Tahibacter amnicola: one gene and its partner. The protein of the gene in region 1 interacts with the protein of each later gene in a pairwise test. Links are inferred from orthologs where the notes say so. Each region holds a gene or a part of one and is shown in the gene's direction. Other genes may lie near its edges.

What was found. The genes of interacting proteins can lie anywhere in the genome.
Region 2: the proteins of dnaE (region 1) and dnaQ interact in binary tests that used the Escherichia coli proteins (3 or more experiments, as listed by UniProt). The link is inferred for Tahibacter amnicola from one-to-one orthologs.

The regions. Positions count from the first base shown.
Region 1 is NZ_CP104694.1:4,826,509-4,832,023, forward strand. What follows is about bases 646-4,745. They hold dnaE (DNA polymerase III subunit alpha), read left to right. Parts: upstream 646-993; coding sequence 994-4,545; downstream 4,546-4,745. Other genes in these bases: rnhB (ribonuclease HII), read left to right, coding at 646-726; N4264_RS18910 (hypothetical protein), read right to left, coding at 4,607-4,745. In the rest of the region: N4264_RS18895 (LTA synthase family protein), read left to right, coding at 1-124; more of rnhB, read left to right, coding at 121-645; more of N4264_RS18910, read right to left, coding at 4,746-5,461. UniProt on the Escherichia coli protein: DNA polymerase III is a complex, multichain enzyme responsible for most of the replicative synthesis in bacteria. This DNA polymerase also exhibits 3' to 5' exonuclease activity. The alpha chain is the DNA polymerase catalytic subunit.
Region 2 is NZ_CP104694.1:1,970,341-1,974,754, forward strand. Bases 623-3,621 are described here. They hold dnaQ (DNA polymerase III subunit epsilon), read left to right. Parts: upstream 623-1,751; coding sequence 1,752-2,492; downstream 2,493-3,621. Other genes in these bases: N4264_RS08285 (class I SAM-dependent methyltransferase), read left to right, coding at 623-1,303; rnhA (ribonuclease HI), read left to right, coding at 1,294-1,752; N4264_RS08300 (cytochrome c family protein), read left to right, coding at 2,625-3,621. Outside these bases: gloB (hydroxyacylglutathione hydrolase), read right to left, coding at 1-326; more of N4264_RS08285, read left to right, coding at 590-622; more of N4264_RS08300, read left to right, coding at 3,622-3,944; N4264_RS08305 (PP2C family protein-serine/threonine phosphatase), read right to left, coding at 4,014-4,414. UniProt on the Escherichia coli protein: DNA polymerase III is a complex, multichain enzyme responsible for most of the replicative synthesis in bacteria. The epsilon subunit contain the editing function and is a proofreading 3'-5' exonuclease.

The DNA.
Region 1 (5,515 bases):
CTACGAGGCCAGCGCCTTGCTGCGTGACCGCTGCGAAGGCCGCTATTTCGACTGCAAGGAGCCGGCATTGCTTGAGTCGTATCACGACTATGTCTTTGGCACGATCGGCGCCCTGAGGGAATGACGATGACCAAGGCCGCGCGCTCCCGTCTCCATGTCGCCGGTGTCGACGAGGCCGGTCGCGGGCCGCTGGCGGGCCCTGTCCTGGTCGCCGCCGTCATTCTCGACCCGAAAAAGCCGATCGACGGACTGGCCGATTCCAAGCAGCTCACCGAAGCCCGCCGGGAGGCATTGGAGCCACTGATCCGCGAACGCGCGCTGGCGTACAGCATCGTCGAGGTCGACGTCGAGGCCATCGACCGCCTCAACATCTTCCATGCCACGATGCACGGAATGGCGCAGGCTCTCGTGCAGCTGGCGATCGAACCGGCGCTAGCATTGATCGATGGAAACCACCTGCCGAAGAACCTGCGCTGCGACGCACGCGCCGTGGTCGGCGGTGACGCGCTGGAACCGGCCATCAGCGCGGCTTCGATCCTGGCAAAAGTGACGCGCGACCGGCTCATGGTCGCGCTGGACGAACGCCACCCCGGCTATGGCTTCTCCAGTCACAAGGGCTACGGCACGCCCGAGCACCTGGATGCCCTGCGACGTCTTGGCCCATGTCTTGCGCACCGGCGCAGTTTTGCCCCCGTGCAGGCGACTCTGCAGCCGAGCCTGTTCTAACGAAGATTCGGGCACGCCGCCGGATTGAACTCCTGCCGACGTCAACATACCGCCCGCCGAACATTGGCTTTGCCCGCGTTTGACCGCCCACTCCCCTTGATTCAAGGGGGCCCCGAAACACCAAAGCTTGCGGCCTTGTGCAGGGTTTTCCGTAGGGCGGCGGGCCCGCAACCGCAAAGCCTGCGCGACGCATCGTGCCTTTGACGGCGTCAAGCCTTGCCCGCGTCGCGCTGCCGCACTACCCTGCGCCACCGAGCCGTACACCCCATGACCGCACGATTTGTCCATCTGCATGTCCACAGCGAGTATTCGCTGGTGGATTCCACGATCCGCATCTCGTCGCTGGTTTCCGCCTGCGCGAAAGCGGACCTGCCTGCGCTCGCCCTGACCGACCAGGCCAACCTCTTCGCTCTGGTCAAGTTCTACAAGGAATGTGAAAAGGCCGGCGTCAAGCCGATCGCCGGTGCCGACGTGTGGGTCGCCAATCCGGCCGACCGCAACAAGCCGACACGCCTGACCCTGCTGTGCCAGAACCGCACGGGGTACCTCAACCTGTCGCGCCTGGTGTCGCGGGCCTATGTGGAAGGCCAGCACGGCGATTTCGCCCAGATCGACCCGGCCTGGTTCAGCGGACAGACGGAAGGCCTGATCGCCCTCCTGGGGCGTGAAAGCGACCTGGCTCACCTGATTCTCGCCGGTAAGCCGGAAGCGGCCGCAGAACGCTGCGGCTTCTGGCTGGCCCATTTCAACGACCGCCTGTACCTGGAGATCTCGCGCGTCGGCCACGCCAGCGAGGCGGCGTTCAACGAGGGCGCACTGCATGTCGCGGCCCTCGTGGATTGCCCGGTCGTGGCCACCAATGACGTGCGCTTTCTCGAAAAGCAGGATTTCAACGCCCACGAAGCGCGCGTGTGCATCCACCAGGGCCGCGTGCTGGCCGATCCCAAGCGGCCGCGCGACTATACGCCCGAGCAGTACCTCAAGTCGCCCGATGAAATGGCGGCGCTGTTCGCCGATATTCCCGAGGCGCTGCAGAACAGTGTAGAAATCGCAAAACGCTGCAATCTGGAACTATCCTTCGGCACCTACTACCTGCCGGCGTTCCCGGTGCCGCCCGAGCACACGCTCGACACCTTCATCCGCGAACAGGCGCGCCAGGGTCTGGCTGCACGACTGGCCAAGCACGGCCCGGCCGCCGGCCGCACCACCGAGGAGTACGCCGAGCGTCTGGAGGTGGAAGTCGACGTCATCGTCAAGATGGGCTTCCCGGGCTACTTCCTGATCGTCGCCGACTTCATCAACTGGGCCAAGCAGAATGGCATTCCCGTAGGACCAGGGCGCGGATCCGGCGCCGGTTCGCTGGTCGCCTACTGCCTGGGCATCACGGACCTGGATCCACTGCCCTACGACCTGCTGTTCGAGCGATTCCTCAATCCCGAACGCGTCTCCATGCCCGACTTCGACGTCGACTTCTGCATGGACCGTCGCGACGAGGTCATTGACTACGTCGCCCGCGCCTACGGTCGCGACCACGTCAGCCAGATCATCACCTACGGCACCATGGCGGCGAAGGCCGCGGTGCGTGACTGCGGCCGCGTGCTGGGACACCCCTACGGGTTCGTCGACGGTATCGCCAAGCTCATCCCGATGACCCTGGGCATCACGCTCGACGATGCCCTGGGCCGCTCGGACAAGTCCAGGAAAGACAGCTCGCTGAGCTCGTCCGAACTGATCCAGCGTTACCAGGAAGAGGAAGAGGTCAAGGCACTGCTCGACCTCGCCTGCGAACTGGAAGACCTCACGCGAAATGCCGGCAAGCACGCCGGCGGCGTCGTGATCGCGCCGTCGCAGCTGACGGACTTCGCGCCGCTCTACTGTGAAGCCGGGGGCACCGGCGTCGTCACCCAGTTCGACAAGGACGACGTCGAATCGGTGGGCCTGGTGAAGTTCGACTTCCTGGGCCTGCGCACGCTCACCATCATCGACTGGGCGGTGAAGGCCATCAATGCCCGCCGCGCCCGCTCCGGCCTGGAACCCGTCGACATCACGGCCATCCCGATCGATGATGCCGACAGTTACAAGCTGCTGAAGTCCTGCGCCACCACCGCCGTGTTCCAGCTCGAATCGCGCGGCATGAAGGAGCTGATCAAGAAGCTCCAGCCGGACACATTCGAAGACATCATCGCGCTCGTGGCGCTGTTCCGCCCCGGCCCGCTGCAGTCGGGCATGGTGGACGACTTCATCAACCGCAAACACGGGCGTGCCGAAGTCACCTACCCGCATCCCAAGCTCGAACCGGTGCTCAAGCCGACCTACGGCGTCATCGTGTACCAGGAACAGGTGATGCAGATCGCCCAGGTGCTCGCCGGCTATACGCTCGGCGGCGCCGATCTCCTGCGTCGCGCCATGGGCAAGAAGAAGCCCGAGGAGATGGCCAAGGAGCGCGTCAAGTTCGAAGCCGGCTCTGCCGAGAACGGCGTCGATGCGCAGCTGGCGACCTCCATCTTCGACCTGATGGAAAAATTCGCCGAGTACGGTTTCAACAAATCGCACTCGGCCGCCTACGCCCTGGTTTCCTACCAGACCGCCTGGCTCAAGGCGCATTTCCCGGCCGAATTCATGGCCGCGGTGCTGTCCTCGGACATGGACAACACCGACAAGGTGGTGAACTTCCTCGACGAAACACGCGCCATGAACCTGCGCGTGCTGCCGCCCGATGTGAATGCGTCCGCGTACATGTTCGAGGCGCTGGACAATGGCGCCATCCGTTATGGCCTGGGCGCCATCAAGGGCGTCGGCCAGGGGGCCTGCGAGAACATCGTCGCCGAACGCGAGCGCGGCGGAAACTACCGCGACCTGCTCGACTTCTGCCAGCGTGTCGACCTGCAGAAGCTCAACAAACGCGTGCTCGAAGCGCTGATCAACGCCGGCGCACTCGATGCGCTCGCACCGAATCGTGCCTCGCTGATGGCACAGCTGCCCGAAGTAGTGAAGGCGGCCGAACAGCACCTGCGCGACCGCATCGCCGGCCAGAACGACATGTTCGGCGCCTCCAGCCCGGCCGCACCGGTGCTCGACTTGCCGGTGGTGGACGAGTGGCCGCTGGAGCAGCGCCTGTCCGGCGAGCGCGAGACACTCGGGCACTACCTGTCGGGCCATCCCACGGATTCGTGGAAATCACAGCTGCTCCAGCTGGCCACCTGCCCGCTGGGCGAGATCGAACAAAAGTACCAGCCGCCCAAGTTCAAGAAAAAAGACGACGACGAGAACAACCGGTTCCGCCGGGGACCGGATACGCCCTGGACTGTTGCCGGTCAGGTCGTGGGGCTGCGCAAGCGTGGCGATACCATGGCCTTCGTCCAGCTCGAGGACTGGAGCGGCCGCATCGAGGTCAGCTTCTTCCGCGAGGCCTTCGTCGAGTTCAGCCCGCTGCTGACGCGGGACGCGATTCTCGTCGTCGAGGGCGGACTGTCCTTCGACGACTTCTCCAACGCGCATCAGGTGCGCGCACGCAGCGTGCTGACCCTGGAACAGGCCTGCGAGCGTTTCGCGCGGCATGTCCGTCTGCAATTGAACGGTGTCGGCCCGGCATTTGCCGACACGCTGCGCAACACCTTGCTGAGCTACCGTGGCGGCCAGACCCCTGTTCGCCTGGGCTATGCCAACCGCTACGCCAAGGCCGAGCTGGAACTGGGCAGCGAGTGGCGCGTCCGTGCGGGTCCCGACCTCACGCGTGCCCTGACAAAGCTCGACGGCGTGGTGAATGTCGACCTGCAGCTCGCGCGCGCCGTCGTTCCCGGCAACAGCAGCAAGGAATAGTCCGCTGCCGGCATGAGCCCATGCCGGCAGCCTGCTACAACAACCGCAGTATTCTCACCTGTCAGCGCGCGTACATCCGCAGCGCGCGGAGAATCGCATCCGGCCCACCCGCCCAGGAAACGGTCGTATCACCGACGCAGAAGCGCGCTTCCATATTGTTATTGGCGTAGGTATTGAAGCCGCCGTTGATGCCCCTGAAGCTCAACACATAGGCGACGCGGGCATTATCGACAACCGTCCAGCGCAACGCGTCCGGATTGTTCGAGTTGATGCGGAACACGAAGATGTAGTCGATGTCGCTGGCATCGCCATCGTCGCAGATCGTCGGGTGCGTGAGCCACGCCACCGCGTTAGTCAGGGGCCGATCACGCCGATTGTCTTCCTCTACCGTCTGACGCCAGCAGAACGGCGCAGCGTGCGGATCACAGGCGAGAATCGTATTGCCGATCTTCTTGCTGGCATTCGCTGCGGCAGACGTATCTTCCACACCTTCTTCCGCGATCGCCTGCATGGCGGCAATCACTAACTCGTGCTGCTCTGCCGTCAGCTTCGCACCGAACGCGCTGGCCTGTTCGGCGGTGATCCGGTTGTCCACCAGAGCACGGGCAAACGCGATGAGATTCTTTTCAGACAGGGCGCCCGCCGCACCCGCGTCCACGATCAACACCTCTGCCGCAGCGGAATCCACCGCTTTTTCCGGCTGCGCCAGAGCCGATCCCGACGCCAGCACCAGCACAGCCAGAGCGGCCGGGAGTTGCTTCTGGAAAACATTTTTCATACACATCTCCGTTTTTCGAACATTGCCGAACGACACCTTGTCGACGGCGGCGCCGCGCAGATCACGCGGCGTCAGGTCGCAGTACGCAGTCCGGCGCCAGTTTGTCCGCGGAGCGGAATTCGCCCGGAGAATGCGCATTTCCGGCAACCTCACGAATGGCAACCGGCAGCACGGGCTGCCGGTTCGCGTACC
Region 2 (4,414 bases), 2.9 Mb from region 1 along the record:
ACGCGGATGGCGCACCCCGGTTCGATGAATTCCAGCAGATCGCCATCGGCCACAGGGTGTGTCGCATCGGGGATGCGGCTGTCCGGCGGCGCGAACACAGGTACCTGGAAACGGAGCCGCAGGCTCGCCACGCCGCCGATGTGATCGTGGTGGTGATGGGTGACCAGGATGGCCCGCAGCGTCAGCCCATGCTGCGCCAGCGCGGCCGTCACCGGCTCGTCCGCACCCGGATCGATCGCCAGCGCATTGCCGGCCGCGTCGGTGGCGAGCCAGAAATAGTTGTCGTCGAAAGCGGGGATGGAGATGAGGCGCAGCACGGCACGCACGCACGATGGAACGGGGCGCGACTATAGCCGGCCGCCCTCGCTGGCTCGTTAAGTCCACTTAACCTTTTCAGGCAGCGAGGTCGCGACAAGTCCCTGTCAATTGGCGCACACTTAGGGATGACTGAATGAACCGGGGCAGGCCTGCGCCGTTTGCCGAGCGGGCGCATCACCATCCGGCGCCCACGGCTCCGACTGCTGCCGTTTCGTTGTGTCCGAAGAACCGTGCATCGCTGCAATCCCCTGCGTTGCCATGACTAGCGCCCATGCCCGAAAGCCCGCCTACATTGTTTGATACGGAACCGCTGCGGCGCTTGCTCGAACACGAGCTGGCGGCCATCGCACCTGAACTGGGCGCTGTCTTCGGCCGGCAAGGCCTGTTCCTGCGCAGCTGCCCGTCCGCGCCGCAGGCGCTGACGATTCCCATGCTCGGCGGGGTCACGCGCCTGTTTGTCGCTTCGCCCGATCGCCTGGGCGGCGATGCGACCTGCCAGGCCACCGCGCTGCCGTTCGCCGACGACAGTTTTCGCCTGGTCCTCGTGCAGCATGCCGCCGAGGTCGTCGCAGACCCGGATGCCCTGCGCGAAGAGCTGGCACGCGTGCTCGAACCGGGCGGTATCGTGATGATCCTTGGCTTTCGCCCGCTCAGCGCCTGGCGTCCGTGGCTGATGCTGCAGAATCGCCGCTACTCGCCGCTCACCCTGTGTTCCTCGGGCGGCTGGCGCGACGCGCTGGCAGACGTGGGGGTCGACGCCTACGCCTCGCGGCGCATCGGGCCGCTCCTGCATCGCCCGGCCATGGCCGCGCCATCGGCGCGACGTCCGCGCTGGCAGTCCGTGCTGTCGCCGCTGCGGCCCAGCTGGCTGTTGCTGGCGCGCAAGCGCACCTTCGGGCCGCGGCTGGAGCCGGGGCGGATTTCGCTCCGGGAGCCTGCGGTGCGTCCGCGCCTGGCCTCGGGCACCCAGCGGGCCTGCGCGTGAGCGAGGTCCAGCGGGTGGATGTATTTACGGACGGTGCTTGCCTGGGAAATCCCGGGCCCGGCGGCTGGGCTGCGTTGTTGCGCTATGGAACTGTGGAAAAAGTTATTTCCGGCTGCGAGCGCGAGACGACCAACAACCGGATGGAGCTGATGGGCGCAATCGGTGCGCTGGAGGCGCTCAAGAGGCCGTGCCACGTGCGCATCACCACCGATTCCCAGTACGTCAAGCAAGGCATGCAGCAATGGCTGCCGCGCTGGCGTGCGAACGGATGGCGCACCTCCGACAACAAGCCGGTCAAGAACCAGGACCTCTGGCAGCGCCTGGCAGCCGCGGTCGCGCGTCACGAAGTCGAATGGTTCTGGACCCGTGGCCACTCCGGCCACCCCGACAATGAACGAGTCGATGCGGCGGCCCGCCGCGCGGCCGAAAAGCAGACAGCGAGCTCCTGATGCGCCAGGTCATTCTTGATACTGAAACTACCGGCCTTGATGCGGCCCGCGGACACCGTCTGATCGAAGTCGGTTGCGTGGAGCTGCTCTCGCGACGGGTCAGCGGCAGCCATTTCCATCGCTACATCCATCCCGATCGCGATATCGACGCGGGCGCGCAGGCGGTCCATGGCATTTCGATCGAATTCCTGGCGGACAAACCCCGCTTTGCCGAGATCGTGGACGAGTTCCTGGCCTACATCCGTGGCGCCGAGCTGATCATCCACAACGCGGCCTTCGACGTCGGCTTCCTGGATGCCGAGCTGGCGCGGTTGGGGCCGCAATACGGGCGGATCACCGACTACTGCACCGTGCTCGATACGCTGCTCCTCGCGCGGGAACAGTATCCGGGTCAGCGCAACAGCCTCGACGCCCTGTGCAAGCGTCTGGATATCGACAACAGTCACCGCCAGTTGCACGGCGCACTGCTCGATGCGGAGATTCTGGCCGACGTCTACCTGGCGATGACGGCCGGGCAGGGCGCGCTGGATTTCGTCACCGAAGCGGCCGCGACGGACACCACCTCCGCTGTCACCGCCTTTGCGCGCCACGCGCGTCCGGCGGTGCGGGTGCGCCTGGCCGATGCGACCGAGCAGGCGGCGCACGACGCGCGCGTGGCGGCGATCGACAAGGCCAGCAAGGGCAATGCCGTGTGGCGCCGGCTGGATGCGCCACCGGTGCCGGAAGCGGTCGTCGCGTAGGACCGGCCGGGCCGCTTCGCCCCATTGTTCGCGCGCCCGTTTCTGTGCTGGCGCGCCCGCCGGCCGCTCAGCATAATGGGTCCCGCACGCCTAGCAGCCGCGATGGCGCTCGCCTGATTGGGGAGATCGGCGATGAGTCTGCGTACGTGGATCGTTGCAGTACCCGTGCTCCTGCTTTCCTCCACCATTGCGGCCGGTTCGGCCGTCGATGCGATCGGCGCGCATCGCCACCTGGGTGTCGCCAGCTGCTCCAACAGCGTCTGCCATGGCGCCTCGCAGGTGTTCCGCGATTCGCGCGTCGCCCAGAACGAATTTGCCATCTGGCAGGAAACCGACCCGCACGCTAAGGCCTATGCGATCCTCGAACAGCCCGCCTCGCGCGAGATCGCGCGCAAGCTGGGCATTGGTGCCGCGACCGAGGCCAAGATCTGCCTGGATTGCCACGCGGACAACGTCGCAGCGGAAAAACGGGGCGAACGTTTCCAGATCGCCGACGGCGTCGGCTGTGAGGCCTGCCACGGCGGTGCCGAACTGTGGCTCAACGCGCATGCCGACAAAAAAGTAAAGCGTGCCGACAATGTGGCAAAAGGGCTTTATGCCACCGAGGATCCGGTGCGCCGGGCCGAGTTGTGCCTGTCCTGCCACATGGGAACGCGGGATCGGATGATCACCCACCGCATCATGGGCGCGGGGCACCCGCGTCTGTCCTTCGAGCTGGATACGTTCACCTGGCTGGGGCGACCGCACTACACCATTGATGAAGACTGGATTGCGCGCAAAGGCGCATGGAATGGCGTGCGTGACTGGGCCGTGGGGCAGGGCGTGGCCGCGCGCAACCTGCTGGATCAGCTGGTCGATGCCAGGTCAGGCTGGAATGGCATCTTCCCGGAGCTGGTGCTGTTTGATTGCCATGCCTGTCACAAGCGCATGTCCGACCGGAGTTGGGGGCCGCGCCAGGGCACCGGCCTCGGTCCTGGCGTAGTGCGACTCAATGATGCGAACCTGGTCATGTTCCGGCACGTGCTGGCCGCCGTGGACAAGGGCGCCGAAAAGACCTTGCTGGAGCACACGCGCGCGTTGCATCGCGCCACGACCGAGAGCCGCGAAGCCACACTGGCCGCCGCGCGGCGACTGCAGGCCAGTCTGGCGGAGCTGCTGCCGAAGGTTGCTGCGCATCCCTTCGACGCGGCCAGCCTGAAGGCGATCCTGGCTGACATCGAGGCCGACGCGGGCAACGGCGAGTACCGCGACTACGAGGCCGCCGAGCAGGCCGCCATGGCCGCCCAGTCTGTCGTGGTGGCCTTCGAGAGTTCCGGCGCCATCGACAAGGCCCAGGCCGAGACGCTGCGGGCGCGCCTGGATGCGGTCTACGCCACGGTCAAGGACGAGAACACCTACGCCATGAGCAAGCTGCAGTCGGCCTTGCGCGCATTGCGCGCCGCGGCGCCATAGGCACTCATCGCTGCCGCCATGAAAAAACGCGGCCCGGGGCCGCGTTGATCAGGGGTGTGGCAATCGCGCTCAGCGCCGACGGATCAGTACGACCGTGACGTTGTCCGAGCCGCCCCCGTCAAGAGCGGCGAGGATGAGGTGGTCCACGCATTCCTGGGCGGACAGGTCTGCGCGAGCCAGCACGCTGGCGATCTGCGCATCTTCCACTTCTTCCGTAAGGCCGTCGCTGCACAGGAGGATCTGCATGCCGGGCTTGAGCGTGCCCTTGATGGTCTCCACGCGCAGGCTCTGGGGGTCGGTGACGCCCAATGCCTGGGTCACAACGTTCCGGTGCGGGTGCGTGCGTGCCTGCTCGGCCGTGATCGCGCCCTGCTCGATCAGCTCCTGTACGTAGGAGTGATCCTGCGACAGTTGCTTGAGGGCGCCGTTCCACACGTATACGCGGCTGTCGCCCACCCAGGCCATGTCGA